DNA from 4 places in the Lysinibacillus sp. GW821-FHT14F06 genome. Region 1 is predicted to be linked to each of the others. Evidence: riboswitches for the same ligand, from Rfam matches in the RefSeq annotation. Region 1 holds a riboswitch; each other region holds the start of a gene.
The links. A riboswitch is a leader RNA that binds a small molecule or an ion and turns the genes downstream of it on or off. The one in region 1 is predicted to bind cobalamin.
Positions count from the first base shown of each region.

Region 1 (8,093 bases):
ATGGATTTTCTCTTGAGGAGATTAAGGAGATGGTACTGCTATTTGATTTTGATCGCACAGGGATTCAGCAATTAGAGCGTTCAGTCGAATATGGGGAACATAAAATTCAAGAGATTGATAGTAAAATAACAGAGCTTACACAAATGAAGATGGAATTACAGCAATTACATGACATGTTTAGTGAAAAATTAGCGATTTTAAAGGGAGAGATGCACGATGAATAGTTCAAATTTATTAGCACGGAATGCCCGAAAGTATCCAACAACTGAAGCAGTGATTTGTCATGGTCGACGTGTGACCTATCGCGATTTAGATGAGCAAGCGACAAGACTTAGTCATGCTCTGCTTGAGAGGGGTATACAGCAAGGAGATAAGGTCATCATCTTTATGCCAAATGTTGTAGAGTTTGTTGTTAGCTATTTTGCGATTCAACGGATTGGTGCAATTGTTGTTCCAGTCAATGCAAAGTTTACTTTAGAAGAGGTAGAGTATGTGGCACAGCATGCGGAGGCTACAGCAATTCTTGTACATGAAGCTATTTTTAAAGCAGTTGAAAATATTTCTGCCATTACATTGAAAATTAAAACGGGTCAAGAGAAAGCTAATTGGTTAAGCTTTGAGACAATAATTCAAAGTGCCAGCTCACAAACAATTGATTGTCAGCTCAATGAGGATGACGCTTCGACAATTTTATATACTTCAGGGACAACAGGAAAACCAAAAGGCGTGTTATTTAGCTATCGTAATATTTTAACCGTAGCACAAATGATTGCTGTCGAGATGGAGGTAAAGCCCGAAAGCCGCATCCTTCTAATGATGCCGTTAACGCATTCAGCTCCTTTGCATTTATTTTTAATGGCGGGAATGCTTGTTGGCTCGACACATGTATTAACCTCTACATTTACACCTGATTTGTTCTTGGATTCAATTGAGCAGGAGAAGACAACGCATTTTTTTGGCGCGCCAGTTGCCTATTTATTAACAGCTCAAATGCCGAGATTGCAAACTGCTGATTTATCCTCCATGAAGTGGTGGGTATATGGTGGCGCACCATTATCACAGAATGAAATTGGTTTTATACAAAAAGCTTTCCGTACAGATCATTTAACATGTGTTTATGGATTAACAGAGGCTGGTCCAAGCGGATCATTATTGTTTGGTGAGGAACATAAGACAAAGGCAGGAAGTATTGGTCAGCGTGCACCTCTTGGAACGGAGCTGCGTATTATTAACGATGATGGAGAGGATGTAAGTGCTGGTGAGGTAGGTGAAATTGTGCTATTTGGAGAAGGCAATATGCGAGGTTACTATAAGGACGATATTGCGACCAAGGCAGCATTTATAAACGGTTGGTTAAAAACAGGTGATTTAGCTCGTGTGGATGAAGATGGGTATATATGGATTGTTGATCGCAAGAAGGATGTAATCATTTCCGGTGGTGTCAATATTTATCCAAAGGAAATTGAAGATTGTATTGTAAACTTTGAGGGGATTTTTGAGGTGGCTGTTATCGGTGTACCCCATCCACAGTGGGGTGAAACAGTAAAGGCTGTTTATGCTGCCAAAACGGAAATTGATGACAAGGCTCTTCAACATTATTTAGAACAGCATCTTGCTAAATTTAAAATTCCACGGATTTTCGAGCAAGTGGAAGCGCTTCCTCGAAATGCATCGGGCAAAATATTAAAGCAATCCTTGAAGGGACAAGAGGTGAGATAATGATGAAAGTGTTACAGCAGGAAGAAGTGAAAACAACGAATTTTTTTAAAGATAATGATACGCTCCATAGTATTTTAGAAATGATGCTTGATAAAGAATTTGCAGAATATGCCACGCGCGAGCTAACAGATTTTGGAGAGCTTTGTGCTGGAGATATTGATAGAAGAGCGAAGCATACGGATAGAGAGGGTGAGCCTCGATTACAGCGTTATAATGCCTATGGTGAAGAGGTTTCAGAGATTTGGGTCAATGATGGTTATAAAAAAACGATTGAAGAGACGTACAATACCGGGATTGTGGGCTACGTGCACAAGAATATTCCACAGCTAGGAAGAAAGGGGAACTATGTTTATAGCTTTGCCCAAGGGTATTTATTATCCCATGCTGAGCCTGGCTTTTATTGTCCTGTTACATTAACAATGGCTACAGCTTATTTACTCGATCATTATGCGAATGATGAGGTGAGGGAACGCTTTTTACCACATGTTTGTGCAACAGGCGATACTGAGCTCTATGAGGGAGCAACCTTTTTAACAGAACGACAAGGTGGCTCAGATGTTGGGGCAAATGTTGTAGAGGCAAGACAGGAAGACGAGCAATTCCGTTTATATGGTGAGAAATATTTTGCATCCAATGTAGGAATGTGCGGTGTAGCGATGGTATTGGCTCGACTCGAGGGGGCTTCTGCTGGCTCTAAAGGGCTAACATTATTTGCAGTTCCTTGGCGAGCGGAGGATGGTACTGTGAATAACCTTCATATTCGCCGTTTAAAGGATAAGCTCGGTGTGAAGGCAGTACCCTCTGGTGAAGTAGAATTTGAAGGTGCACTTGCCTATATTGTAGGTGAGCCGAATAAAGGAATTTATTATATGCTAGAGGCACTTAATCTATCAAGGATATGTAATGCCGTGGCTTCTATAGGTATTACGCGACGCGGCTTTTTAGAGGCAAAGCATTATGTAACAAATCGTTATGCCTTTGGTAAGCCTTTAACGCAATACCCAATGATTCAGGACACACTAGGAAAATTAGCGTCAAAGCTTCATGTAGAAGTAGCAACAGTTTTTGATCTTATTCAGCTATATGATAAAGTGACAAGTGGTCAGGGCAGTCATGAGGATATGATCATGAACCGTTTAAATATTGCTATTATGAAAAAGGAAACAGCTGAGCAAGCGGTGAAATATGCGAGTGAAGTGATTGAATTACATGGCGGAAATGGCTATATTGAAGACTTTGTGACACCTCGCTTACTAAGAGATGCACAGGTGCTTACGGTGTGGGAAGGAACTGCTAATATATTGGCATTAGAGCTGATTCGTTTAGTAGATAAATTCCAAGCACATGAGTTGTTTGTACGTGTTATGGAGGAACGCTTAGCTAAGTTGGCTGATAGTACTCTAGTCCAATTAGTAGTGGAACAATTAGTTCATTTGAAATCGACATTGCATTCATTTAGCTCTTTGGATGAAGCAACAAAAACATTCGAAGCAAAAGCAGTAGCAGAAAAAATGGCGCATATGTATGAAAGTGTTGTAGCAGTTGAATGGGCACACAAATTCGGTGGTAAATATGAAAAGCTGGCAGATATATTTTTAGAGCATACTTGGGCATTAAGAGAACTAGGTGCACCAATGAAAACAGTCCAGTATTTTACAGATATCATTTAATAAATAATAAAGGGGAAGTCGTCTAGATTGGTAGGCGACTTCTTTTGTTTTCATGTATAATAAAATCAACTGAATATTATAAAGGTTCTTTACTTATGTAAAGTGAAAAGGGAAATCGGTGAAATTCCGATGCGGTCCCGCCACTGTATGTGCTAGTTTTTTCAATGTACGCCACTGAAATTTCTTTCGGGAAGGCTTGAAGAAACGTATGGAGCACGAGCCAGGAGACCTGCCTTTATAGAAACACATTTCAACCTACGAGGATAGGGTGGTGGATTTTGCGTATATTTGTGCATTATTACCCCTCACTTTGGATGAGGGGTATTTGTTTTGTATAGGAGATAGCGATAAATTTGAAAAAAAGTGCGATAAACTTACAAAATTCGTCGGTTACTAATCCATCAGCAAAACAAGTTGTTACAATATATGCATCGATAAACTAGGAGGATTTACATGAAGAAATTTTGGAAATTAGGATTGTCCGCATTTTTGGCAATTGGCTTGCTTGCTGCCTGTGGGGAAGGGGCAAAAAATGAAAAGCCGACATCTTCTGAGCAACAAGAAACATCACAGGTAGACAAAGCAACATTCCCAATGACGATAACGGATGCTGTTGGCAAGGATATTACGCTGGAAGCACCACCTGAGAAAATAGTTTCTCTTATTCCAAGTAACACAGAGATTTTATTTGCTCTTGGCTTAAACAATGAAATAATTGGTGTTACCGATAATGATGATTATCCTGCAGAGGCAGCTGAAAAGCAAAAAGTTGGCGGCATGGAATATAATAATGAGCAAATTATTGCCTTAAAGCCAGATATTGTGTTTGCTCACAAATCGAGTATGACACTTTCAGCGGGAGCTATTGAACAGCTTGAGTCTGCCGGTTTAAAGGTTTTTGTGGTAACAGATGCGAAGGACTTTAACGAAACTTACACAACAATTGAACAACTAGGTCGTGCAACTGGGAAATTACCTGAGGCCGAAAAAATCATTAAAGATATGAAGGTAAAAGTAGACGAGGTTCTTGCAAAACTTGAGGATGTAAAGCCAAAGAAAGTTTTTGTAGAAACATCTGATGAACCACATATATTTACAGCTGGTAAAGATACATTTATGAATGAAATGTTAAATATGATTCATGCCGAAAATGTTGCGGCAGATACAGCAGGCTGGTATGAAATCAGTTCCGAACAAATTATTGCAAAAAATCCAGATGTCATCGTGGTGAAATATCATTATGTACCAGATATTTTAACAAAAATTCCACAGCGTGCTGGTTTTGACACAATTACTGCTGTGAAAAATAAAGCCATTGTTCAGGTAGATGAGAATACAACAAGTCGTCAAGGACCTCGTTTAGGAGAGGGACTTGAAGAATTAGCGAAAGCTATCTACCCTGAGGCATTTGAGTGAGTAAAATAGTCGTAGCCTATGTAACCGCCGTTACACTTCTTATCATTAGCATCTGGTGTGGTGTAACAATAGGCTCCGTTCATATTCCGCTAGAAGTATTGTGGAATAAAGCAGCTGATGAAACGGCTGCCAATATTTTTTGGAAAATACGCCTACCACGAGTTCTCCTAGCAGGGCTTGTGGGCGCATCACTTGCCATTGCAGGGGCTGCTTTTCAGGGCTTGTTAAAAAACCCTTTAGCAGATCCTTATACGTTAGGTGTTTCTTCAGGTGCATCAGTTGGTGCTGTAATGACAATATTTTTTGGTATTTCAATTCCAGTAGTTGGCCTTTATGCATTGCCAACCTTCAGTATGCTTGGAGCAGTATTAACGATGATAGCAGTCATGAGCTTTGCAAGAATAGTAGATCGTTCATTGAAAATGGAAACGCTAATTTTAACTGGGGTCATCTTTAGCTCATTTTTAGGCTCACTTATTTCCTTGATGATTGCCTTATCTGGCGAGGAGTTGAGGCAAGTGATAGGATGGCTACTTGGTTCTGTATCGATGAGGGGCTGGCCTTTTGTGCAAATGATTATCCCATTTGTGATTGTAGGTTCATTGATGCTTTGGACCCAAAGAAGGGAATTAAATGTGCTGTTATATGGGGAGGAACGTGCAAAGCACTTAGGTGTTAATGTGAAACGTAGTAAGTATTTAATTTTAGTAGGTGGATCCATGCTGACAGGAGCAGCAGTAGCTGTTTCAGGAACGATTGGTTTCGTTGGATTAGTCGTACCCCATATGACAAGAATGATTTGGGGCTCAGACCACCGTCATTTATTACCATTATCCTTTTTAAATGGTGCGACATTGCTTATTATTTGTGACTTAATTGCAAGAATAATTATTATGCCGAGAGAGCTGCCGATTGGTGTGATTACTGCATTTATTGGGGCACCTGTCTTTTCCTATATTTTTTATAAGCAGCGAAGAAGCAAGGGGGTACGGGCATGATTGTCGTTGAACATCTATCAGGTGGCTATGATGACGTACCAATCGTCAAAGATATCAGTTTTTCAGTGGAAAAGGGAAAAATATTAGGGATTTTAGGTCCAAATGGTAGTGGGAAATCTACACTGTTAAAAGTAATTAGCGGCATATTACCAGCTAAGGCAGGTACTATAAAAGTAGATGGCAAAAATATTAGTTCTTACAATGCTCGTGCTTTGGCAAAAAAAATGGCCGTTCTTCCACAATTACATGCGAATGCTTTCTCAAACAGTGTACGAGAGGCTGTATCACTTGGAAGATATCCACATCAATCAGGGTTCTTTTCCAGCTGGTCGGATAAAGATGAACAAGCAGTACAACATGCAATGGCACAAACAGGTGTGACACGCTATGAGCAGACATCCATGGAATTTTTATCGGGTGGTGAGCAGCAACGAGTTTTTGTAGCCCAAGCTTTAGCGCAGACAGCAGAAATATTATTGCTAGATGAACCAACCAATCATTTAGATATTGCACATCAGCGACAAATATTAGATATGGTACGGAAAGAAGCGGTAGAATGCGGATTAACCGTTATTATGGTGTTACATGATATGAACTTAGCTTCTCTTTATTGCGACGAATTATTATTAATGGAATCGGGGCAGATGCGTGCATTCGGGGTACCCCATGAAGTATTGATGGCTTCTCAAATTGAAGATGTCTATCAGGCGAGGGTAGCGACCTATGCGCACCCTGAAATTCCAAAACCGCAAATAACAATGATGCCAGCATCGGTTGAACATCTGCAACGTGCACATATTAGCAGAGAAAATTTTACGGTTACTGAACATTATATTCAGTTAAAATCTGATTTTCCTTTAAAAACTGTTTCCTCTGCTGTTCATAACCCAGGGATTGGCTGGTATGATTGTCTTTTAAATCGCTCAGTTCCAGGGGAGTATGTCATAAGTGATGTAAAGCGAGAGGTCGCATCATTTTTACAAAGGGAGAATTTTTCTTCAACGAGTACGGTTGTTATGTTAACAGCTGTTCCATCAAGGCTAGTAGCGATTAATGAATATACGGCATCCTTTGGCAGTGTGCTCGTTGCCGTTACTGCTGGTGTGGGCAATGCTGTGGATGTTTCTCGGGCACATGAACGACAGATTGAACCATATATTGGTACTATAAATACATGGGTTATTATCAATGGAAGTCTATCGGAGGAAGCTTTTTTCCAAGCAATGATGACTGCGAATGAGGCAAAAACCAAGGCACTTCAGTCAGAAGATATTCGCGATGAGCTTAGTGGAACCATTGCAACAGGGACTGCTACAGATAGTTTGTTGATTGCTGCTACACAAAAAGGTGAAGAAATGCTATATGGTGGACCGATTACAGAGGTAGGGAAAATCATTGGTAAAGGTGTTTTTGCGACAACTGTGCAAGCCATTAAAAATTATAAAACTGGATGATAGGAGATGAGAGAGATGAAGCTTTACACGAAAACAGGGGATACAGGCAAAACAAGTCTTATTGGTGGACGTGTTGACAAGGATAGCTTACGAGTGGAAACTTACGGGGCTATTGATGAATTAAATTCATTTATTGGCAAGGCCGTGAGTGAATTGGATCGTGAGCTTTTTAAGGATATTCTTATTGACTTAGAAGCAATTCAGCATGAGCTTTTTGATGCAGGAGGGGACCTTGCAAATGTTATGAAGGAGCGTCATTATAAGCTTACGGAGCAACCGATTGAAGTCCTGGAATCTCGAATAGATGCTTTATCAGATGAAGCACCGCCTTTACAGCGTTTTATTTTACCTGGGGGTGCTCCAGCCGCTGCAACCTTACACATTGCCCGTACAGTTGCACGTCGAGCAGAACGCCAAATGGTAACCCTCATGAAGGAGATTCAGGATGTACCGACAATTGTCCAAAAGTATTTAAACCGACTATCTGATTATTTATTTGCTGCTGCACGAGTTGTGAATTTTAGACTGAAGGTTTCTGATATTGAGTATATTCGAAGCGGTAATGTATTTAAAAACTAAGGTAAAATTATTGTAAAGAAAATGAAAAATGGCTACTTTGAAAAAATTCAGGGTGGCTTTTTTTCTTGGAAAGTGTAAGAATATAAAATTATCAGAAATATTTCCGTTTTATGTTGACTGAATGCTCACTCATTTATTAGAATAGGAATATAATGATGGAATGACGTACATTTAAGTATGAGCTAGCAAATTTACCACAAAGAGAGAAAATTACGACAAACTAAAGGGGGGACCAACCATGAGTCCATTATTAATTG
Region 1 is NZ_JBXAPF010000010.1:118,497-126,589, reverse strand. Features, by position in the region: gene AC1RNS_RS11635 (MerR family transcriptional regulator) at 1-224, shown strand, start outside; gene AC1RNS_RS11630 (class I adenylate-forming enzyme family protein) at 217-1,719, shown strand; gene AC1RNS_RS11625 (acyl-CoA dehydrogenase family protein) at 1,722-3,389, shown strand; cobalamin riboswitch at 3,455-3,640, shown strand; gene AC1RNS_RS11620 (ABC transporter substrate-binding protein) at 3,843-4,805, shown strand; gene AC1RNS_RS11615 (FecCD family ABC transporter permease) at 4,802-5,803, shown strand; gene AC1RNS_RS11610 (adenosylcobinamide amidohydrolase) at 5,800-7,257, shown strand; gene AC1RNS_RS11605 (cob(I)yrinic acid a,c-diamide adenosyltransferase) at 7,273-7,836, shown strand; gene AC1RNS_RS11600 ((Fe-S)-binding protein) at 8,075-8,093, shown strand, end outside.

Region 2 (8,093 bases), on a different contig from region 1:
GTTGATTAAACAGGAGAAAGCCTTTTTATGCTTTACTGGCTCTGCATTAAAAGATATGGGGATACAGGAATTCCTAGCACAGCTCCCACTGCTTACTGAAACACATTTCGATGCTGCAGCACCATTTCAAGGTGAAGTCTTTAAAATTCGACATGATGGCCATCAACGCTTAACTTTTATCAAAGCATTACAGGGAACCTTACATATTCGAGATGAATTTTCATTTGGAGACGTAACCGAAAAAGTGACGGAGATACGATTGTATAACGGACATCGTTTTGAAGCCGTACAAGAAGTTACAGCTGGTGAAATTTTTGCTGTAAAAGGGCTTAGTTTAGCAAATATTGGTGCAATCCTTGGAAGCTCCAGTAACCCACAGCCCTATGAGTTAGTGCCAACCCTGCAGGCCAAAGTACAATACGAGGGTGAACAGCATATAAAGGAAGTCTTAAAAATCTTTCGTATACTTGAAGCGGAAGAGCCGTCATTACGTGTGATTTGGCATGAAAAATTTCAAGAGATTCAAGTACATATTATGGGTGTTATCCAGCTTGAGGTACTTATCGATGTGCTAAACAAGCGTTTTTCATTAGCCATTTCATTCGGGGAACCACAGATATTATATATGGAAACAATTTCATCAACTGTTACAGGATATGGTCATTTCGAGCCTTTAAAGCACTATGCGGAAGTACATTTATTAATGGAGCCAAGTGCACGCGGTACTGGTATTACATTTGTCAATGCATGTCATACGGACGATTTATCCGTTGGGCATCAACGACTGATTGAAAAGCATTTATTCGAGCGAGAACATCATGGATTACTAACAGGCTTTCCCGTGACTGATATTTGCTTTACGCTTGTAACGGGCCGTGCTCATATTAAGCATACCGAGGGCGGCGATTTTCGCGAGGCCACATTCCGGGCATTGAGGCAAGGGCTTGAGCAAGCGGAGAATGTCCTTTTAGAGCCGTATTACCGCTTTAAGTTAAAAGCATCTACCGATTTTATCGGCCGCATGATGACTGATATTCAGCAAGCATTCGGTACATTTGACCCGCCAATTATTTCCGAAGATGATGTCGTGATTACGGGCCGTGCCCCTGTCGCGACATTTATGAGCTATAGTACAACCTTTGCGGCCTACACTAATGGTAAGGGTGTCCTTTCTCTGCAATTTGATGGCTATGATGTGTGTCATAATACGGAAGAAATTATTATGCAAGTCGGCTATGATAAGAATGCCGATCCTGAATATACATCTGCCAGTATTTTTTGTGCAAAGGGGAAAGGCTATTCCGTTCCATGGCATGAGGCACAAGCAGCAATGCATTGTATAAAATAATTCAGAAAATAGAAACAGGGCATGGGAAATTACTTCCATGTCCTGTTTCTGTACTAAGATTGTATTAATTGGTTTTGCTATTGAGAAGATATTGACTAATTTGGGTTGTATTCTCTTGGACCTGAGCAGTTCTTGGGTTGACCAGAGCGATTTGCTCTTGAACCTAAGCTGTTCTAGGGCTGATTGGAGCGGTTCTCCCTTGTACCCGAGCTATTTTTGAGCTGACCGGAGCGATATTCACTTGTACCAGAGCCGTTTCCTTTTGAATCTGAACAGTTGCTTTTTCCTATAATGCTCGTACATTTTGCCTTGTGTCTTTGAAAAGACGATAAGAAGGTTCTACAACAGCATAGCTATGTGAATTAGAAAAGTCTGTTAACACTTTGCCTGGTCTACTTTTCAAAAGTTGCAAATTATCAATTAATTGCAGCAATAGCTCATGACCATTGCCGCGTGGATGCCAGTTTAAATGATAATCATTTAGTTCCTTTACGGCTAGTAAAAAATGCTTATATTCGCGTTCTACAAAACTAATAAGTTTGCTATCCTGTGTGATTCGTGATAAATCTTCCAAATAAGTTTCATAAAAACGCATCACAATCGAGCACAATAAATCATTGACACGAGCAGCACTTAATACAGGCTTAGGCTCTACAAAAAGTCGTTCTAGATTTGGTTTGGCACGGGTTGAATCGATGCGTGTAATTAAATGATAAAGTTCGCCATCAACCTCATACACAATTGGATTTGTTGGCATATACATCATAAAGCTATTTGTTTTTGTTTTCAGGTTCTCTGTTATCTCTGCCCTTGCGAAAAGATGTCCATTAAATTCCTCATTTTGAATCCAAATAATGTCCTTGTTATATAAAATTTGATCAAATAGTCGCTGATTACTAATAAGGCTGGTTGCAAGTATTTGATCAACAAGTGATTCCACAGCCATTCTTGTTTTTGCTTGCTTGGCAACTTCAGTGCGTGGCTGCTTACAAATTTTCATATCCTCAAAGTGCGTTTCCTGTGCTGACCATACATGAATATTCGTCATAAGTGCATCCTCTTTTCGTACATATTTTCAAAACGGAAGTCATCAGTAAAAAAAGGATTTCCTTCATTTAGAGGAAACCCTTCGATTTATTGTTTTCGTTCATCACAAAAAGTCAAACAATACCCAAACCTAAATGTATGGGAATTTATCCACATACCTTTATTTAATTTGGGCGTCTGACGTACTGTGACAAACAGAGCATTCTGTTTTGTCAACATGCCACCTCCTATTCCTCGTAGGGTTATGGTGTGTACTCATAATAGGCAGGTATCCTGACTCATGATCATCGCTACTTTTCCCCTTCCCGTCGTTAAACAGTGGTATACGAAAAGTCGCTCACATTTACAGTTGCGGGACAGTGTCGGATTTGCACCGACTTCCCTTTTCAGTAAATTGCACGCAATTTACACCTATTATTACACGCTATTCAGTTGTTAAGGAATCGTGTTTACTTCACATTCCTTATAGCTTACTAGTATTAATTGTAAAGTAGTATTTTTCTAAAGTCAATTACCACAATATATAGTATATTCCTAAAAAAAATACTTTCTTCATTAAATAATTGGAAAAATGATTGTTACGATTATTGTTTGAAATTGTATGACATATATTTTCAACAAGCCATTTTATCCTATTAACTGCTTTTCAGTTGGTTCCGTATCATGATTTTGAAGCCCCTCAAAAATATTTGCATGTTTTACAAAAGAACTTTCATTTCATCCCTCCATTTTGCATTTGCATGGATATAATAATAAGCTCAAAATAGAGATACATTAAATACCTTTTAGCTTTTCATAATATTGAATATCTATAACTTACAAGCCATCAATAATCAAACACCCCACCATTTTCAGGTCTTGTCGAATGGGTAGCACATCATTCTTTATTGAGCTCATACAAAATACATGTACCTGAATATCTTTGATGATTCTTTAATTCAAATAGCTATAGGTATTGATATAAACTTCCTTGCTATTCTTCAATTCATACATGTACCCAGCAAGCCTTTGACCCTTCTCATGGTAATCTGTCCATTTCGCACCCCTTCTTCTTTTGCATAACAAAAAAGCCTCGCTTAAGCGCGGGCTTTTTATAATCTTGAAAGTGTCACAGGCAATGGGCCATTTATTTCAACATTGTACAAATGTTGTAAACTCCATAAGTTATATTTATAGTAGAATCTTCTATTACATAATTAAGCCTTAAATCGCTGTGTAAGCTGCTGTAAATTTTCTGCTTGTACACATAAATCTTGTGATACTGTATTGACCGCTTGCATGGAGGCGCTTTGCTCATCTACTGATTGTAGAACAACTTCTGTATATTGTGATAACCTATCCATACCAGAAGCAATTGTCATAACAGATTTTGTCACCTCAACAGCACTACCTGAAAGCTCCTCAGCCGTAGCAGAAATATCCTCCAGCTGACTCGTCATTTTACTTACATGTTGAGATATCGTACCAAATGACTTTGTTGCTTCATCAATAACATAGACACCCTGCTGAACATTTTTTAAATCCTCTTCAACCGATGACGCTACCTGTGCTGTATCATTTTCAATTCCAACTACTAGCTCAACAATCTGATGTGCTGAATGTTTGGATTGCTCTGCTAATTTACGAACTTCCTCTGCTACGACCGCAAAGCCTTGACCATGTTCCCCAGCCCGTGCTGCTTCAATTGCTGCATTTAATGCTAGTAAATTCGTTTGATCTGTAATGGTTGTTATCATATCAATCATTGTTTTGATATCCATCATTTTATTTGTTAACTGCTGCATTAACTGACTTGTTTTTTCAGTTGAGTTCGAGATAAATTGCATTTGATTTTTAGCCACATGTAAAATTTCTGCACCGTTACCTGCAACATCATTTGCTTCCTTTGCATGGTCAAAAACATCTTGCGTTGCTACAGTAATCCGTTCAATGCCATCTGCTGTTTCTTGCATAGCCACTGCACTTTCATTGGCTGATTGAGCTGCATGCTTAAGTCCATCTGATGTTTTTTCCATTTGAGAATCAACTTCATCAACAGCCATCGTAATTCCATTTGTACTGGCAGATAGCTCCTCTATACTCGTAGATAAGTCTGAAGAGCTATGGGCAATTTTTTGAGTGATAATTTGTAATTGTTCTTTCATCTCTATGAATGCTTTTGTTAACGCTGAAATTTCATCATTGGAATTCACTTCAATAGGAGCAGTATGCAAATTTCCCTCAGCAATTGCCTGAGCAGATGCTGCTAATTGGTTGATGGGCTTAATAATTTTATACTGTACATAGACAATATAGGAAAGTGTCATTGCAATTCCTAGTATTGTTAATATTGTGGATAACCAATCCAATGATGTAAGATTTGCTAGGTCTATGACTAATATAATAATCATAAGAACATTTAAAGCAGAAAAACCAATTATACTTCTTTTTCCTAAACTCATACTAAATTCCCCCAACTATAATAATATTCCAATGTAGTTATTATAGTTGAATTTTCCTTCGATTCACAGAAAAAAGCCCCACTATTGTAAGAAACAAGTCATATAAAAAAGCACTTTACGCTAGGCAAAGTGCTCTCTATAGTCTATTATTTCAATTTCATAATACTTGACCCTGCAATACCAGGATGTGTCATTTCATATGGATCTAAAATTAAATCCAATTGTTCAGTTGTTAGTACGCCTTCTTCTAAACAAAGTTCACGAATCGAACGACCAGAAAGAATTGCTTCACGCGCTAGACGAGCAGCCACTTCATAGCCAATATGTGGATTTACAGCCGTTAGGACACCAACACTTTTCTCCACATATTCTTTCATACGCTCTTCATTTGCTTCAATATCTTTTAAGCAGTTTTCAGTAAATGCACGGAATACATTATTCATTATGCTGATAGATTGAATTAAGTTAAATACTAACACAGGCTCCATCACGTTTAATTCTAATTGCCCTGCTTCAGATGCTAGAGAAATTGTATGATCATTACCGATTACTTGGAAGGCAACTTGATTTAAAACTTCTGGCATTACTGGATTTACCTTACCTGGCATAATTGAAGATCCTGGTTGGCGAGCTGGTAAGATAATCTCTCCTAAGCCGGCACGTGGACCAGAAGCCATTAAGCGAAGGTCATTCGCAATTTTAGACATGTTGATCATACAGATTTTTAATGCACCAGACACTTCTGTATAAGCATCCGTATTTTGTGTAGCGTCTACTAAATGAGTAGCACCTTTTAACGGTAATCCTGAAATTTCAGCAAGATGCTCATCGACAGACTTAATATAATCAGGGAACGCATTTAAACCTGTACCTACTGCTGTTGCCCCCATATTCACATCATATAGATTCGGGCGAGTTTGATGGATGCGTACAATATCACGGTTGATAACGCGGCAATAAGCTTCAAATTCTTGTCCTAATCGAATAGGTACTGCGTCTTGTAAATGAGTACGTCCCATTTTAATCACATGTGCAAATTGCTCTGCTTTTTGGTGGAATACCGCTTGCATATTATCCATTGTTAGCAGTAATTCATCTATTAAATTTAAAACAGCGATATGAATAGCTGTTGGGAAAGCATCATTTGTTGATTGGGACATATTCACATGGCTATTTGGACTGATTGATTGATAGTCCCCTTTTTCTTTCCCTAAAATTTCTAGGGCACGGTTTGCAATTACTTCATTGGCATTCATGTTGATCGATGTACCTGCACCGCCCTGAATTGGGTCTACTATAAATTCTGCATCCCATTTTCCATCAATCACTTCTTGTGCTGCTTCGACAATTGCCTCACCAATTTCTTTTGATAATAGGTGTACTTCCATATTGCCCAATGCTGCTGCTTTTTTGACAATCCCCATTGCTTTAATTAATGCAGAGTGAATTGTGTAGCCTGTAATAGGAAAGTTTTCAGTCGCACGTAGCGTTTGAATCCCATAATAAGCATTTGCTGGTAATACACGTTCACCTAAAAAATCTTTTTCTATACGTTGTGTTGACATCATTGTCGTCTCCTTTTATGCAATACTCACACTTGATAGTAGCTAATTAATGGCGGATTGTAAACAGTCATTTTTCTGTAAAATAAAAAAATCCTTTAAAAAAGTAAATTATTCGCTAAAAACCGAGCGCATTCTATACGCGCTCGGTCCATTATTCCGTATTATGATGTGAGTGTAGTAAAGAAAAGGAGCAAGTTATCAGCTACTCATAGGTACTGTTTGGTTACTATTTCTTTTCCGATAAATCCAACGCCTTCTTTATTATTTATCGGAAGTGACAGTAAAACGACTATTTATATGAGTTGGATTTTCAATTTCATCTACTACAGCTATGGCATAGTCCGCATAGCTCACATAGCTTTCACCAGCAGCATTCACCAATAAATGATCAGCACCCGCTTTGTAGCTTCCTGTTCTTGGACCTTCTGGATCAAAGAATGCTGATGGACTTAAAAATGTCCAAGTAATTGATGATTGTTGTAAATCATGTAGATTTTCACCTTGGTTTTTAGCTGTTGCATAAAACATTTCAGGAAAGTCCGGTGTATCCATTACACGTACAGTTTTTTCTGGGTCTACAAACAAGCTACCTGCTCCACCAACAACAAATAATTTTGTATCTATGCCAGTTAAAATTTCAATTAAATGACGACCTGCTTTTACATGTAATTCTTCCTGACCAAATGGGGCGCCAAACGCATTAACAACAACATCAAAGCCTTTTACATCCTCTTGCGTTAAAGCAAATACATCTTTCTCCATAACAGAAATATTTCCCACTACTTTCGATGCAGAGCGTACGATGGCTGTTACATCATGACCACGTTGTAATGCCTCCTCTACTATTCTTTGTCCTGCTTTCCCTGTTGCTCCAATTATACCAATCTTCATTATGTGTTCCTCCTAGTTTATAGTTGTAACCAATTAAGTTACAGGGTGGGTACAAAAGATCGACTTCGTTTAAAGACGAAGTTGATCTAGCACATCCTGTAAAGTTTGTGCTTGTAACTGTTCTTCCATTGCCTGCCAAATAGATGTATAAACACCCTCCAATGTATGTTGGATTTTTCTCCCCACCATACAGGCTGGATTTGGCTCATCATGAATCGCAAAAAGCTGCTCTGGCCCATCAATTGCCTGGTAGATAGCTAATAATGTTAAATCTTTTGGCTCTACCAATAACTCATAACCAGCGATGCCTGTTTGTGAAGACAGCAATCCTGCTTTTTTGAGAGTACCAATCATGCGTCTTACCACAACTGGATTTGTATTGACACTCCCTGCCATAAAGTCAGATGTTAACTGACTTTTATCAGATGTAGTTGCAATGAGCGAAAGTATATGGATCGCTACCGAAAATCGACTGTTCACCATATGTATCACCACCTGTTGTAACTATTATAGTTACAGGTGTAGATAAAGGCAAGAAAATTGCTTTATATACACCTGCCTTTATTTTTTCCATTTGAATGCTTATTATTCTTTTCTCTCGTGTAAACACGAAATCAATTTCGGCTTGGCGTAATTGCGTCCGGATTTTGAATTGTGCCCACACAATTCATTCCTTTGAAAATCCGTGACATCCGCCGGAGGCATTATCTTCATTCAGTAGGTGTTTGGACACCCACTGAAAAGAAACCAATACCTTATTCATCTCACCACCTGCAGAGGTGGGAGTCTTCTGTATCTGCT
Region 2 is NZ_JBXAPF010000004.1:6,950-15,042, reverse strand. Features, by position in the region: gene AC1RNS_RS04975 (GTP-binding protein) at 1-1,348, shown strand, start outside; gene AC1RNS_RS04970 (hypothetical protein) at 1,635-2,396, opposite strand; cobalamin riboswitch at 2,642-2,825, opposite strand; gene AC1RNS_RS04965 (methyl-accepting chemotaxis protein) at 3,592-4,836, opposite strand; gene aspA (aspartate ammonia-lyase) at 4,983-6,404, opposite strand; gene AC1RNS_RS04955 (NAD(P)-dependent oxidoreductase) at 6,663-7,292, opposite strand; gene AC1RNS_RS04950 (Rrf2 family transcriptional regulator) at 7,362-7,775, opposite strand.
Region 2: linked by a shared signal. The riboswitch ahead of AC1RNS_RS04970 (hypothetical protein) and the one ahead of AC1RNS_RS11620 (ABC transporter substrate-binding protein) in region 1 are both predicted to bind cobalamin.

Region 3 (8,093 bases), on a different contig from region 1:
TATGAAGGAAGAAGCGATTCGTAATGCTTCATTATCAGCAATGTTATTTATGCTTGCTGCAAAAAATCGCGGTTGGGACACTTGCCCAATGATTGGGTTCGATAATCAGAAAATGCGTGCGCTTTTTAATGTGCCAGAAACACATGAAATTGCACTTATGATTACAATAGGTAAGGAAAAAGAAAGCAGCCGTCGCTTACGTGGTTATCGTAAGCCGGTTGAAGAATTTGCCATTTATTATTAATGTGGTATAAAATAGAATTGCTATACAAATACTAAGAATAATAGACATTTTAGGAGGAAACAACATCGTGAAAGTAGTAGCCATCGTAGGTAGTATCCGAAAAGAATCTTATAATATGCAGTTAGCAAAATTTATTCAAAAACAGTATACAGAGAAATTTGAGCTTGAGGTATTAAGCTTAAACGAGTTACCAATGTATAATCAAGATATTGAGAATGATGCACCACAAGCCGTGCTTGATTTTAAAGCAAAAGTAAAAGCGGCAGATGCAGTGCTTTGGGTGACACCAGAATATAATGGGACTGTACCAGGTGTTATGGTTAATGCAATTGACTGGTTATCTCGTGTAGACAAAGTAATGATTGGAAAACCATCTATTATTATGGGTGCATCGATGGGGAACCTTGGTACTGTTAAGGCACAATTACATTTGAGAGATATTTTATTCTCCCCAGGTATTAATTCACCATTACTTAGTGGAAATGATGTTTATATTGGTGCGGTGCACACGAAATTTGATGCAGAAGGTAATCTGACAGATGAAGGTACTGTAAAATTCCTTGACGCAGTTGTCGACAACTTCCTAAACTGGGTAAAAAAATACGTATAATATAATTTAAGTCCTGTAAGTATGAGGTATACTTGCAGGACTTTTTTTACCTATCTGAAACGAATAAAGCTCTGGAACAGCGGATAGTACGTTAAAAGAAATGTTCAATTAAAAATGCTATTCTTCTGCATGAAATCTTCATACTTTAACGTTATACTGTTAACTTAATTCAGCAGATTTTTTCTGTGCGAAAGCGCCAACAAATATTTCTGTATTGAAAGTGAAGCGTCAGATACAGAATACTTCAAAGGGTGGAGAGATGATGTATTTTTCCTATTCAGCGAATATATAAACGCATGATAGGATTTTTTGGAAATCTCAAAATGGTGGTTAGCGAATGAAAAAACTTTCACTAAAGCTTGGAATCATTTTTTTTATTACATTATTTTGCATTGAAACATTTATGATGCTTTTTTTACATACTTCTTTAACCAATTCAAGGGTGGAGGAGGAACTAACCAGTCTGCAGGCAAGGGGAAACTCTCATAGAACAATATTAGAGCAAAATTTTGACAAGGAAACCCTAGCCCATATTGTGCTAATGGAGTCGGTAGAAGATACAGAGGTGGTTATTGCAAATATAACTGGAACAGTACTAGCGTCTTCACACCCACATCCTGAAATCAAAGATTATATAAGTAAATTAGAGAACACTGTTCCATATAATGGGGAAATACTTCAGCGTAATTGGCAAAAAGAAAGATATATTGCAACCATTAGTCCGATTCAAAAACAGCAGACAACAATTGGTTACGTTTTTATGTTTCAAAATACAGATTCTATCCATGCATTAATGGAGCGCCTAAATAAGCATTTTTTAATTGTTGGATTTGTTTCTGGTCTGGTAACCATTGCAGTCATTATTGTTTTATCTAGAAAGCTGGCTCGTCCATTAATTCAGATGAAAGAAGCTACTTTGAAAATGAGTAATGGTGACTTTACCGTTGTACTTTCTACAAATGGTAGGGATGAATTAAGCGATCTTGCCATTGCAATCCAGCATTTATCGGAAGATTTAAATCATTTAAGACAAGATCGAAAAGATTTTTTATCAAACATTGCCCATGAGCTTAGAACACCCTTAACTTTTATAAAAGGCTATGCAGATGTTCTCTATAAACGTAGTTTGACGGAGCAAGATCGACAAAAATACTTAGGTATTATTATAGAAGAAACTAATCGACTCTCTCTTTTAATAAAGGACTTATTTGATTTAGCTAAAATGGACGAAAACTCTTTTATGATTGAAAAGGAGTGTCTTCAATTGAATACGTTTTTAGCAAATATTGAGGAAAAGTTGAGTCCTGCCTTTCAAGAAAAACACCTGTACTTTAATGTTCATTGTGAAGAAGAGTTAACCTTAATGGCCGATGCAGCAAGGCTCGAACAAATATTAATGAATCTCCTCAATAATGCTTTATCATATTGTGCATCAGGTGATGCTATCTCCGTTTTGGGAATGAGACAGGATGATTTAGTAACTATAATCGTTAAAGATACTGGAAAGGGAATTCCCAAAAAGGATTTACCCCATATTTTTGAACGATTTTATCGTGTTGAAAAATCCCGTAGTCGTGCATTAGGGGGTGTTGGACTTGGGCTTTCAATTGTAAAAGAACTTGTTCAGGCACATGGAGGAGAAATAACAGCCCAGAGTAAAGAGAATAAAGGGACAACTTTTATTTTAACGTTTAAAGGAGTCGAAACGTATGAAAACAATACTGCTCATTGATGATGAACCCAGGATGTTAGACTTGCTTAAGCTTTATTTAGAGCCTGTCTTTATATGTAAGGCAATGGTATCCGTTCAAGAGGCTCTGATCTATTTAGAAGAAAATCATGTAGATTTGGTACTTTTAGATATTATGATGCCAGGGATGGATGGCTGGCAGGCTTGTAATGAAATAAGGAAGTTTTGGGATGTTCCTATCATTATGCTAACAGCAAAAGGGGAGCATACTGATATGGTAAAAGGTCTAAATCTTGGGGCAGATGATTACATTCTGAAGCCCTTCGATGAAGACGTGTTACTTGCACGTATTAATGCTGTCCTAAGAAGGGCAAAAATTGATGAAAATATTGTGTTGTTTGAGGGATTACGTTTAGATAAGGAATCCTTTGAAGTGTGTTTTCGACAGATGGAAATATCTTTAACACCTAAAGAATTTGGGATGCTAGCCTTATTTTTAGCGCATCAAAATAAGGTGTTTACTAGAGAGCATCTTATTAGTACTGTTTGGGGATATAATGATTCGATTGAAGATCGAACAGTTGATTCCCATGTACGTAATTTACGAGAGAAACTGCGGAAAAGCGGTTTTCCTGCTGATAATTATTTACAAACTGTTTGGGGGATTGGCTATAAATGGCTCAAGCCAGTAGGAAAAAATGCTTTAGATATCAGGAGCTAGAAGAACCTCTGCTAGAACTCTACAGAGGTTCAAAAGTCTATTCTGCTTTCAATTCATCCTCAGTTACCCATTTATGATTTTTTACAGACTCTCCATTTGTAGTAGCGGTGTAATCAATCATATAAACAGTCGTTTGGATAGCCTTATCAATGCGAACAGTCGCATTTTCCATGCCCTTCATATGAGATGCATTCGTCTTGACCTCAGTGCCAGGAGCTAATGGCGCCAAGTCTGAATCTATCAATTCCTCATGAATAATCCACTTATGATTTTCGACACGCTCGCCACCTGTAACTGGCTCATAGGAGACAATATATGCTGTGGTATCATATGCGCCTACAATTGTCGCCTTTGCTCTTTCCATACCTTCCATATGTCCATCGGTAATAATAGCTGAGCTTCCTACTGGAAATTTAGGATTTACTGCAGTTTTCAACGCTACTGGCACATCACCAGAGCTAGAGTGGTCCATTGTGGAATGATCCATCTTTGTATTCTGCCTATCGTCATTTTTCGTTCCTGATTCTGTTTCTGTCTTGTCAGAGCATGCTGATAACGCTAGTAAAGCAATTACTGTTAGGAAACTATTTAACCATCTTCTTTTTATCTTCATATTTATTCCTCCTTACTATTTACGCTTAATGTAGCAAATAAATATGCAGAAATAATGGACTCGTTATAAGAAAAAACGCCATTTTTTTAGATTGGCGTTTTTCAGGATTCAACTATTTTACTGGTATTATTTTTAATATCTTTTGTAGACGATGCGCAAAAATACCCGCAAAGACCGCTAAAATAATATCCTTTGGCAAAGGTGGCATCATCCAAAGCCAGGCCATCTTATAATTGAAAGCATCTGGAGCGCTAGCCCATAGTTTATAAGCAAAATACATCCAATTTGTCCCTAGTAAATAATTAATAGCTGTAGCAATTACGGCTGCAACAATATAGCTTTTCCTTGTTCCACTGCGCTCAACAATCAGTCCTGCGATAAATGCAGCTAAAATAAATGTGACAATAAAGCCAAAAGTAGGGCTTAAGATTTGTCCAAAGCCGCCGCCAAAACGTGCAAATACAGGTGCACCAGCTAAACCAATACACATATATACCGTACAAGCAAGTGCTCCCTTTCTACTGCCAAGAACTAGTCCAGCTAAAATAGCAAAGAAAGTTTGCAATGTGATTGGGACTCCTCCCACAGACATGAAAGGGACAATGGAAGTAATATTTGCACCAATCATCATTAATGTTGAAAATAATCCAATATAAGCAATATCTACTGTTCTTAATCTATGATGAGAGTGTTCTGCAACTGTTGCCATAATTTCACCTCTATCTATTAAAGTTATTAATAGTGTATGAAAATAAATTATTTGTGTCAACTTTATATTTATGTTAAGTTAACACAATTTTGTTTTCACAGCTAAAGTTTATAATTTCCGGTTATTTATAGACTAACTATTAAAATGTATGATAGAATCGTCATAATTTTAATAGTTTGGATACTAATGGTGTGACATCAAATACAAAGTGTCACTTAAAAGGGAAGTTGGTGAAAGTCCGACGCTGTCCCGCAACTGTAACGAGGAGTTTTATGATGATTTTGCCACTGTTTTAGGATGGGAAGGCAATCATAAAACGGTGATTCGAAGCCAGGAGACCTGCCATTTAGTGATATTTGTAATGCCCACGAGGATGAACGCATTTACGGACAATAGAAGGAAATCTTTCTACTTTGTTGAATCTAGGGTATTTCTATGCATATTATGCATGAAATACTCTTTTTTATTGCTTCATGTCTACTATGATTGATTAGGAGTTTTATACATATGAATAAAAAATTTATACTATTATCACTGACTCTTCTTCTGGTACTAATCATTTCTATGACTTTGGCTGTTATGGTTGGATCTGTTTCTATTACACCTCTTTATGTGTGGCAGGTTATCCTGTCCAAAATTCCAATCGTCCAAAATTTAATAGAGCAGGATTGGAGTCGCTCGCAAGAAATTATCATTTGGCAAATACGTGTTCCTCGTGTCTTGCTGGCTGCTATCGTAGGAGCAGGCCTAGCCATCGCTGGGGCAGCTATACAGGCTCTTGTGCGAAACTCCATAGCTGAACCATACATATTAGGAATATCTTCAGGTGCAACAGTTGGTGCTACAGCAGTTATTATTTTAGGTGCATTTTCATTTCTAGGTATTTTCGCTCTTTCTGTATCTGCATTTTTAGGCTCACTTCTTGCCATATTGTTAGTGTTCTTCCTTGCACGTGTCGGAGGAAGAATCTCTGTTTTTAGACTTTTACTTGCGGGAATGGCAGTATCGTTTATTTTATCTGCTGTATCGAATTTCATGTTAATGATGGCAAAGCAAGATAATGGAATTAAGGCAGTTATGTATTGGATGCTTGGTAGTCTAGCAGGTGCAAAATGGAGCAATATAATCATTCCAGCAGCTATATTTATCTTCGTGTTTGCCTTATTGTGGCTCCATTATCGTAATTTAAATTTATTATTGCTTGGAGAAGAGGCTGCAGTTACATTAGGTGTCAATATCCAACAATTTCGTTTGCAGCTTATCCTGCTAGTATCTTTATTAACGGGCGTACTTGTTGCAGTAAGTGGCTCCATTGGATTTGTCGGCTTAATTATTCCGCATATTGTCCGCATAATTGTAGGTTCCAACTATAAATATGTAATACCAATTAGTGCTCTATTGGGAGGGATTTTTTTAGTTTGGGCAGATGCATTTGCTCGAATTTTAATAGCCCCTGAAGAAATGCCGATTGGGATTATTACTGCCTTTTGTGGAGGACCATTTTTCATTTGGCTACTACGCCGTAATAATTATTCTTTCGGTGAAGGAGATTAAATCTATGACATTAGAAGCGAAGCAGGTATCCTATTCTATTCATGATCAACGTATATTACATGAAGTTAGTATTCAGATAAAGGAAAAGCAATTTGTTGGGCTAATTGGTCCTAACGGTAGCGGGAAGTCAACCTTATTAAAGAATATGTATCGTCTATTAAAACCCGAAAATGGTACAGTCTTGTTAAATGAGCAGGATATTTTTAAGCAATCAAGTAAAACCATTGCTCGAAATTTGGCGGTAGTAAGTCAAGAAACACCGGTTTTATTTGACTTTACGGTACATGATTTAGTAAGTATGGGAAGAACACCTCACAAAAAACTATTGGAGCTTGATCAAGAACGAGATTTTCAAATTGTGAAGGCTGCATTAAATCAAACAGGTATCGCACATTTGGAAAAACGTAACTTCAGCTCTCTATCAGGTGGAGAAAAAAAACGAGTGATGGTTGCACGTGCACTTGCTCAGCAAGCAAAGATACTTATTTTAGATGAGCCAACAAATCATTTAGATATACAGCATCAATTACAGTTAATGGATTTAATTCAAACCCTACATTTAACAGTAGTTGCTGCTTTGCATGACTTAAACATTGCAGCTATGTATTGCGATCAAATTTATGTTTTACAAAAAGGTCAGATTGTTTGCTCTGGTACACCTGAAGTAGTACTTACACCAACGCTATTACAAGATGTATTTGGTGTTTATGCTGATATACAAACTCATCCTCTTACAGGTAAGCCTTATTTAACGTATGTATCTGAGCAATATACGAAGAAAATATTCAAATATTGATAGTTTGAAAAAGGCGTATCTTTTTTGCGGATACGCCATGTTATTTATCGAAGGATAGGACCATTGTTAATGGATGACAGTGCTTCATTTACTGCAAAAATTTTACCGCGAATATTTGTTATTCCAAAGCTTGTTAGGCGGGCAGAGTGCATGGCTAAATATTTTTCAGCACTTTCTTGCGTTTCGAATAAATACACCCCGCCAGCTTCTTTAGCTAACTCGTCCTCAGTCCAAATTTTCCATATAACGCCTTCTTCATCATTAATACTATGTGCTAGATCTTTGAATCCTTCAGACATCTCTGTACCAAAAGGGCCTTCCATAGTAAAGTCAACCTGTAACAAATACACCATTCTTAAATCCTCCTTTTCACTAAGCTGTTTATTTTAAATCATTATATAAAAAATCTACCGAAGAAGTACAGGAGCATAACAAATTAAGATACAGCTTTTAAGCCTGCTACACCAATGATAATGGCAACGATACTAATCAGACGAGTAAGGTTTTTGGATTCACCGAAAAATATAATATTTACAAGGACAGCACCAACAGTTCCAATACCAATCCACACAACATAGGCGATGCTTAACTGTAAATAGTTGAAGGAGGCATATAATAGTGCAAAGGACGACCCAAACCCACCCACATATATAAATAAATTACGAAGCGTTTTTTTCTGACTATAGAAGCGTAAGCCTACCACACCGATAATTTCTGATATTGAAGCTAATAAAACAAGTAACCAGCCCATTAGGCATTCGCTCCTTTCTTGTTATCACTATCTCTAGCAGGGTTATCGGCTAATTTAAGCCCAATGACCCCTAATACTAAAATAAATATAAAAATCGCTTTAATAGTGTTAAACTCTCCTTCAAAAATGAAAATGTCCATTAATGTGGTACCAATTGTTCCTGCCCCGGCAAAAATCGCATAAACTGTGCCAGTAGGCAGGTTTTCACATGCTTTCGATAAGAAATGGAAGTCCATAGCGATTAAGGCTACGATAATAATCCAATGCCACCATGAATGTGCAACATTAAAGCCAAAAATCCAAAATAATTCAAATAAACTTGTTAGTCCAACATACAGCCAATCTTTTTTCATAGTTACGTTTCCTTTCGTTTAATAATATTTATGACTGACATTCAGTCATTTT
Region 3 is NZ_JBXAPF010000038.1:768-8,860, reverse strand. Features, by position in the region: gene AC1RNS_RS22805 (nitroreductase family protein) at 1-244, shown strand, start outside; gene AC1RNS_RS22800 (NADPH-dependent FMN reductase) at 312-854, shown strand; gene AC1RNS_RS22795 (sensor histidine kinase) at 1,192-2,586, shown strand; gene AC1RNS_RS22790 (response regulator transcription factor) at 2,564-3,265, shown strand; gene AC1RNS_RS22785 (YdhK family protein) at 3,303-3,878, opposite strand; gene AC1RNS_RS22780 (biotin transporter BioY) at 3,991-4,587, opposite strand; cobalamin riboswitch at 4,758-4,948, shown strand; gene AC1RNS_RS22775 (FecCD family ABC transporter permease) at 5,095-6,141, shown strand; gene AC1RNS_RS22770 (heme ABC transporter ATP-binding protein) at 6,146-6,937, shown strand; gene AC1RNS_RS22765 (monooxygenase) at 6,982-7,290, opposite strand; gene AC1RNS_RS22760 (DMT family transporter) at 7,374-7,688, opposite strand; gene AC1RNS_RS22755 (DMT family transporter) at 7,688-8,041, opposite strand.
Region 3: linked by a shared signal. The riboswitch ahead of AC1RNS_RS22775 (FecCD family ABC transporter permease) and the one ahead of AC1RNS_RS11620 (ABC transporter substrate-binding protein) in region 1 are both predicted to bind cobalamin.

Region 4 (8,093 bases), on a different contig from region 1:
TATGATGCGTTCGCCAGAAGGAATTGCACGGGCAATTTGCATCAGCACCATGCTTGAGGACATCAAGCCATTCAAGATGATTGTTAAATAATTGATGAAAGCTAGTATAACCCCTACCTGTAATGTTCCTGCCTCTACTTTAAGTGCCCCAAGCCAAAGTGCTGCGACAATGCCAAGGTTGACCACAAACATAGTAAAGGGTACAAGCACACCAACAATTTGCTCGGCTGTAATAAAACGCTGTGTCAATGCATCATTATGTTTACTAAATTGTTCAATTTGCTGTGTTTCACGACGAAAGGCTTTGATAACACGAATTCCTGCTAAATTTTCCTGTAGCTTTGTATTCACACCATCAATTGCCTCTTGCACTCTGCGATATAGCACACCTGAATATTTCGTAAAAAAGTACATGGCTATGATTAAAATTGGTACAATAATCAGCAGTATGGAAAATAGCTCGCGAGCAGTTACAAAGACAATAATAACTGCACCAATAAATAGCAGTGGCCCACGCACAAAAATACGCAACGTCATCATAAACGCACGTTGAATACTTTCCACATCACTCGTTAATATCGTAATAAGCTTTCCTGTTGTGAAATTATCACGTTCCTTTGCTGAATAAGTCATTATTTTCTCATACAATGACTGGCGAACATCAGAAGCAAAATGAATCGCTGCCTTTGAACTATAATATGAACAACCAATTCCTCCAAAAAGTCCAAGGACCGCACTTATTAGCATCCATATGAACATTTTCAGCACATATGGATTATCGCCATTAGCAATGCCTGTATCAATCATATGCTGCATAATTGTGGGCTGAAGTAAATCCATTGTTACCTCAAGCACCATCAGTAGTGGTGCAATCAATGTAAAAAATTTATAGGGTCCTAAATAGCCCCCTAATTGTTTAATTGCCTGCATTCCTTCGTCTCCGTTCCTCTGTTAAATCATTCGTTTTTCATTATAACTAAAAATCCATACCCAATTGATAGAAATTTTCGAGTCACGTATTGATGTAGTGTACAATCAACCAGAAGTTTAGTTCTAGCCGTATATCCCTATGTATAATTGATTCACTGTCTAATCGTTAGCCTCTCCTACTATCCGATCGCCGCTGCTTTGCTTGGGTGGCAATCAACCGCTCTTTCATTCAACTTCAGACTAATAAGAGCTTCTTTCTGCACACAATTGTATACAAAAGTATACAAAACGTCAATATCAACCTAATCTCTACCTAAAAAAGCCACGCAAGCTATTGCTCACGTGGTTTCATTTTATAAATCATCAAAGCCATTATCTTCTACATTAACTTTTACATATTGACGGGATCGTTGCTCAAAGAAATCCGTTTTGCCTAAATCCACATCTTCATACGCCTTAATCCATTTTAATGGGTTCTTACGATAGCCCTCAAACGGACGATCAACACCGAGCTGATTACAGCGTACATTGGCATAGAAATGCACATAATCGTGAACATCCTCCACATCAAGGCCCTCAATTTTATCACCAATGACCTCATTGGCCCAATCAATTTCAAGCTGAACTGCTTCTCGGAAGATATCCTGTACACGAGCATTGCGCTCAGGTGTATCGTATTCTGGATATTCCTCTAATAGCTCCTGATAAATTTTCACAAATAAATCGACATGGAGTTGCTCGTCACGATTAATATAATTAATCATCGTGGACGTTGCAACCATTTTTTGATTACGTGCTAAATGATAGAAGAATGCAAAGCCCGAATAGAAAAATAGTCCTTCTAAAATAACATCATAGACAATCGCTTCTAACATATTTTCAACTGTTGGTTCTTCTGAAAAAGCACGGTAGCCCTTAATGACAAAATCATTACGGCGTTCAAGAACGGGTTCTGTTCGCCAAAAATCAAATGTTCGATCCTGCTCGTCTTTGTTGACTAGACTGGATAGTACATATGAATAGGAATGGTTATGAATAACCTCCTGCTGTGCCAAAATAATCATCAGGGCATTTAAGCTTGAATCCGTTAAATAGTCGGCAACTTTGCCTGCAAAATCAGTTTGAACACTATCTAAAAGGGCTAATAGTCCAATAATTTTCAAAAATGATTCTTGCTCATCTTTTGTAAGCTCTGGAAAATGCTTGACATCATTGCTCATATTAATTTCAAAGGGTGTCCAGAAGTTGCCTAGCATTTTTTTATATTTCGGATAGGCCCAGCTAAAGCGCACATCATCCCAATTTAAAATATTGGAGGAACGGCCGTTTACTATCCCTGTGGAACGGTTCGGTGCCTCTTTATCCATAATTTGTCGTTTCGTAATTGTTGTCATTATTTTATCCTCCTAGCTTGCACAAGACTCACATTCTAATAATTCTACAGATGTTGAGCGTACATAATAGGTCGTTTTCACACCACTGGCCCAAGCATTCATATGCAGTGCAAGCAAATCCTTCGCCTTAATCGTATTTTGTACATATAAATTAAGTGAAATGCCTTGGTCGATATGGCGTGCACGTGCTGCATTTTGCTTAATTGTCCAATTTTGATCGATGAAATAGGCAGATTTATAGTACCAAGTTGTTACTGGTGATAAATCAGGCACTGTGACTGGAATTTTGTAATCCTTTTTCTCTTCTGAATAGCTCTTTTGGAAAATCGGATCAATCGTTGCTGTACTGCCCGCTAAAATTGATGTTGATGAATTTGGAGCAACCGCCATAACATAGCCATTGCGCATACCTTCTTTCGCCACAGCCTCACGTAAAGCATTCCACTTGTCACTGTTATAGTCACGCTTTTCAAAGTAGGCACCAGTTTGCCAATCAGAACCTTCAAATAAAGGATATGCGCCTTTTTCACTTGCTAATGCGGTAGAAGCACGAATCGTTAAGTAGGCAATTTCTTCATATAGCTTGTCCGCAAATTCTACCGCTTCTTCAGATTCCCACTGTATTTCCTTCAGCGCTAATAGATGGTGCCAGCCAAATGTGCCAAGCCCAATACCACGATAGCGTAAGTTTGTGCGTTCTGCTTGCTTCACAGGAATAGTATTTAAGGCAATAACGTTATCTAACATACGTACTTGAATTGGAATTAAACGTTCTAATACATTGGCAGGTACAGCTTTTCCTAGATTAATAGAGGACAAGTTACAAACCACAAAATCTCCAGGCTTGCGACGAGTCACGATGACATCATCTTCTAGTGTGATGGATTCAAATTCAGTGGGTGACATATTTTGGAATATTTCGGTCCTTTTCTTCAACTAGGTTCGCTAAACCTAATCCGTTCCTTTAAGAACTGCTGCATATCACTATGCAGAGGAGACTATATCATCATCCTCAGCTCTACCTGTAGGATGCTCCGCTTTTCCCTTTATGAATTATCCCTTTAGTGGGCCTCGCTTGAGGGGTACTCTACTCGCTTCTTCACTCATATTTTTCAATGAGCTATGCTTTCGATAGTCGTTAGGCTTTTACTTTTGATTTAGTAAAATATGGTCAGGGAAATTTTGAGAATTCATTCTGTATCTCATTGCATGTGTTGAAATACCATAATGCTTAGCAGCTTCTGTTATGGAATCAAATACTTGATTTCCCACTTTGCAAGGGTAGCCATTAATTTTAAGTTCCTTTTTCGGCATTACTCGTTTATACGCTGGAAAATTATCTGAATTTAGTCTGTAATTGATTGTACTAATTCCTATTTTTAATTGATCTGAAGCAGATGTCACAGATTCATAATGAACATCATCAATGATGATATGTTTTGAGTTGGCTTTTTTCACTGATTCAATCATTTTATTCGTTTTAGGTTTTCCAAATTGATGATTGCCTTCACCAGTCATTTGCTTAACTCTCTGTTTCCTAATTGCCTCTTTATTTGGATGAAAAGTAAAGATATCTCCACCAATTGACGTAATCTTAATGTTGTAATATTCAGTAGAGTTGACAACATCAAAATAATTCAAATAATATTCTTCCAATTCATTTAATTCTTCCTCGGAATAAGCATTACAAATAATTTTTCTCTCAAAATTTTCTTTACCATATTTTTTAATGGCTCTTTTCAAATATACTCCTGATCCTAAATAATTTTCCCAGTTATTTACGCGACCATATATACATTTTCCAATATACTTTTTACCATTTATTTTATTTGTCGTTACATAAATGAACCCATATTCTTTAGAAATAACAACCACTCCTAAAAACGAATATTTGTTCTGTTGTATAAAACTCCAAATATTTAATCAAAAGATTTAGCACGGTGGGTTATCACTGAGTGACTTTCCCCGTTTAACGGAGTTTTCGACAATCATTTCTGATTGAAGGTGCTACAATTAACACAAATTTGAACTATAAATCATTCCTTCATGCTTATTCGGATTCATGCGGTTCACTTCATCTCGATAGAACATGAAAGGTACGCCTGTTTCTAACTGTGAGCGCATAATTCGCTTCATAATATCGATGGCAGGGACGACTTCACGGCTTAATAATGGGTTAGCGATACATTCGGCATATTTCGTTCGGAAGGATCCATTGCCTTTCGTTTCATCATAGAAATCCTCTAATGAGAAGCCCATCACCTCACGTACTTCGTGTGGGTCAAATAAGTGCCAATCTTCACGTGCTTCCACTGCTTCCATAAATACATCTGGTAAGCACAGTCCTGTGAAAATATCATGCGCACGTAAACGCTCATCCCCATTATTTAAACGTAAATCTAAAAATGTAAAAACATCCTTATGCCAAACATCTAAATAGACAGCGATGGCCCCTTGACGTTGGCCTAGCTGATCAACAGAGACGGCTGTGTTATTTAATTGCTTAATCCATGGTAGTACCCCACTTGAGGCACCCTTGAAGCCTTTAATGGACGAGCCGCGGCTACGGATTTTGCCCATATATACACCGATACCACCGCCGTATTTAGAAAGTGTTGCCACATCTGTATTCGTATCGTAAATACTTTGTAAGCTGTCATCCACTGTATCAATAAAACAACTCGACAGCTGACCATGTGTCTTCCCTGCGTTTGATAATGTGGGTGTTGCCACTGTCATATATAAATTACTCATCGCCCAGTAAGCTTCTCGAACTTTTTCAAGACGATTTTCTGTTTCATCCTGCATTAATGTCATGGCGATGACCATCCAGCGTTCTTGTGGAAGCTCTACTGGTGTTTTAGTATAATCACGCACCACATAGCGATCCATTAATGTCTTTAAGCCAATATACGTAAACAACTCATCTCGGCTAGGCTCTAAATAGCTTGCTAATTCCTGAAGCTCATGCTCACTATATTTTGTTGTTAAGCTTTTATGATACAAGCCAGCTTCTGTATAACGTGCTAATTGTGCTGGGAAAACCTGATAAACATCCTTTGGTGAAACACCACGGCGCATCGCAAATTGATCGTATAATTTTTCTAAATAGATGTGCGCGGCTACAAATGTCCAGTATGGCTCCTCCTCGTCAATCAGACTAAGTGTTTGAAGAATCATTGCATCTGCCCATGCCTCAAATGTGGCATTATCATTTTTTCGCAGCCAACGATCCGATAACCTGACAAAGCTTTCAAGCTCATCTTCCGTGTAGCTTTTCATTAACTTAGTCATTTGCTGCTCGATTTGAATTGTCATTGTACATATTCTCTCCTTTTCTATCTCCAGACAACACAAAAAGCGATCATGCAACATCTTATCGGTTACATGATCGCTGTAAAATCAGAAATGGAAATGAAGGACAGGCACACAAAGAAGTGTGCAAATCTCTCGCCTCCACTTCTCAACCCCCGAAGAATGTGTTGCTGTCTTGAACAATGCGGCAGGTCTCCTGGCTCATGCCTCTTTCAAATAATCACCTTCCCGTTTTAAAACAGTGGCCTCTTGATCATTTGTCAGCACTTACAGTTGCGGGGACAGCTTCGGCTAAAGATGACTCTTGCTCCGAATTCCCTTTTAAACCATATTGGTACCGCTTGTCCAAAATACTATATATTGTGTTTTAACTCCTAAACAAATCTAACATATTGTGTTTAGTGTTGCAATAGGTGTTTCGCCCCTTGCAAGTTTTAAAGCGTTACTTTTTCTCGAAGCAAGCCCAATTACAATGCAGTTTTACGTAGTTTTTCAAAATTTCTAGAAAAAATTTTTTGTGCCAGTTGCTCTTTTTCTGAATGTATCCCAAGTAATACCACTGTACTAGGCCCAGCACTTTTCTCAATATTTAAGTCACTTTCAACATGTATGCTGCCAAAAAGTCGAGTAAATTCTGCTTGCAGGCCCTTTGATCCGACTGGCCAAACTTGCTGAACGATATCCTCATTCCATGCACGATAAATAGCTTGAAGCTGTGCAACATCCTCGGGCTGCGCAAGGACTTCGTTTCCTACAAGTGGCAGTCCATACGTATACCAACAAAGATGCTCAAGTTCATTGGATGTACGTTTTTGCGGCTCGCCAAGCATTGTAACTGATAAAGCCGATTGTAAAGTTGGCATATTGGATTCCGTACTACCATCTATCTGCGGGCATATTAGACCAGCCTCCTCAAAAACCTGCTGTATGCCAGCTACATAACTAGACCATGCAGTATCTCCAGAAAAATTTGCTAATATAATATGCTTAGGTAAAGCATTTGCTGTAAGCTGCTCTAAAAAGGTAACACGTGCTGTAAAGTAAGCCGTGAGTTTATTTGAAGCGGACACAATATCTTGTGGCTTTTCACCAATTGCTGCAGCATTATCTGTAGTTGCAATAAGCCCACCTATGTTAACTGCATTTCTCAATGTACTCGCCCGTCCTTACGTAGAAACACCTTAGAGAGTATTGGCATGACAATTGCAACAATAACTAGATTAATAAGAGTTGCCAACGGAAGACTAGTTAGCGACGCCCAATAGAATGCTGGACTTATAATAAAGTAAAATGGTAATGGTGCTACCACACCATTAAAAAAAAGTGCCACAGGCCATTTCCAGAAATGCATACCTTTTTTATGCATCATTCCAAAAATCCAGACAACGATAAACATTTCTGCTGCGATAATTATATGTAATGGTCCGAATGGGAATCCAGTCGTTAAGGCTGTAATAAAATGCCCAATGCCCCCTGCAACTCCTGCGAATACTGGCGATAAAAATACGACACTTAAAAATGCAGGGGCAGAGTCCAACGCAGCAGTCGATATAATTGCTGGAATTTTAATCATCGCTCCAACAGCACAAATGGCAGCTACCATAGCAGTGAACGTCAACTTCGTCAATCTTTGTCGATTCATTCCATTTCCTCTTTTCTGTCTTATTTAATTTGCTCTGCGATACCGTACCAAATGCGCACGACACGTTCTGCTTTAGCAAATAAAGCTTGATACAAGCGCCCACAAGTATCACGTAGTAATCTTGTCTGCTTTTCCATCGGCACAACCCCGCGCCCCATATCAGTAACTACGATATACAATGTCCTATTTTCTTCTAGAGCCTGTAGTCTTGTTAACATGGTTTTGACAAGATTCTCATCCTCCTCAAGATTTTGTGTAACAAGCCACTTTTCCAAGCCTTTTATAACTAATACATCACACACAGGGATAGATTTAGGCAGATAACCATCAACTAACACCACCTCTTGATCTCCAAGCAATGTCATAACATAGTCGGTTTTTCCATTATAGGCGCCTCCGATAAAGACATGCATCTATTTCCCTCCTCCCAAGCTTTCCTTGAAAATGTTAAGGTAAACAATTTATCATGTGGTACATTGTACGACCAAAAGGACTGCTCCATTGGGGCAAATTCTACAAGCAATGCTCGAATAACGCCACCATGTGCGACAACATAATAGTCATCTTCATCCTTTGGTAGTGCAGAAAAACCATCCTTCACACGTTGACAAAATGCAGCAAAGCCTTCCCCATTCGGTGGAGGAGACGAAACAGGATCATCTAACCATGCACAATACCGACGATCAGATTTTAACTCCTCATATGTTTTTCCTTCAAACTCCCCAAAATTGGACTCTCGAAATCGCCAATCAGCTATGTAAGCAGCATTCGGAAAATAATGAGCAGCCGTTTCTCTACAACGTCGTAAATCA
Region 4 is NZ_JBXAPF010000007.1:197,853-205,945, reverse strand. Features, by position in the region: gene AC1RNS_RS09300 (ABC transporter ATP-binding protein) at 1-930, opposite strand, end outside; gene AC1RNS_RS09295 (ribonucleotide-diphosphate reductase subunit beta) at 1,284-2,324, opposite strand; partial or broken gene AC1RNS_RS09290 (ribonucleotide reductase barrel domain-containing protein) at 2,337-3,248, opposite strand; gene AC1RNS_RS09285 (hypothetical protein) at 3,471-4,199, opposite strand; partial or broken gene AC1RNS_RS09280 (ribonucleotide reductase barrel domain-containing protein) at 4,341-5,642, opposite strand; cobalamin riboswitch at 5,808-5,996, opposite strand; gene AC1RNS_RS09275 (hypothetical protein) at 6,107-6,790, opposite strand; gene AC1RNS_RS09270 (ECF transporter S component) at 6,787-7,281, opposite strand; gene AC1RNS_RS09265 (bifunctional adenosylcobinamide kinase/adenosylcobinamide-phosphate guanylyltransferase) at 7,302-7,694, opposite strand; gene AC1RNS_RS09260 (histidine phosphatase family protein) at 7,643-8,093, opposite strand, start outside.
Region 4: linked by a shared signal. The riboswitch ahead of AC1RNS_RS09280 (ribonucleotide reductase barrel domain-containing protein) and the one ahead of AC1RNS_RS11620 (ABC transporter substrate-binding protein) in region 1 are both predicted to bind cobalamin.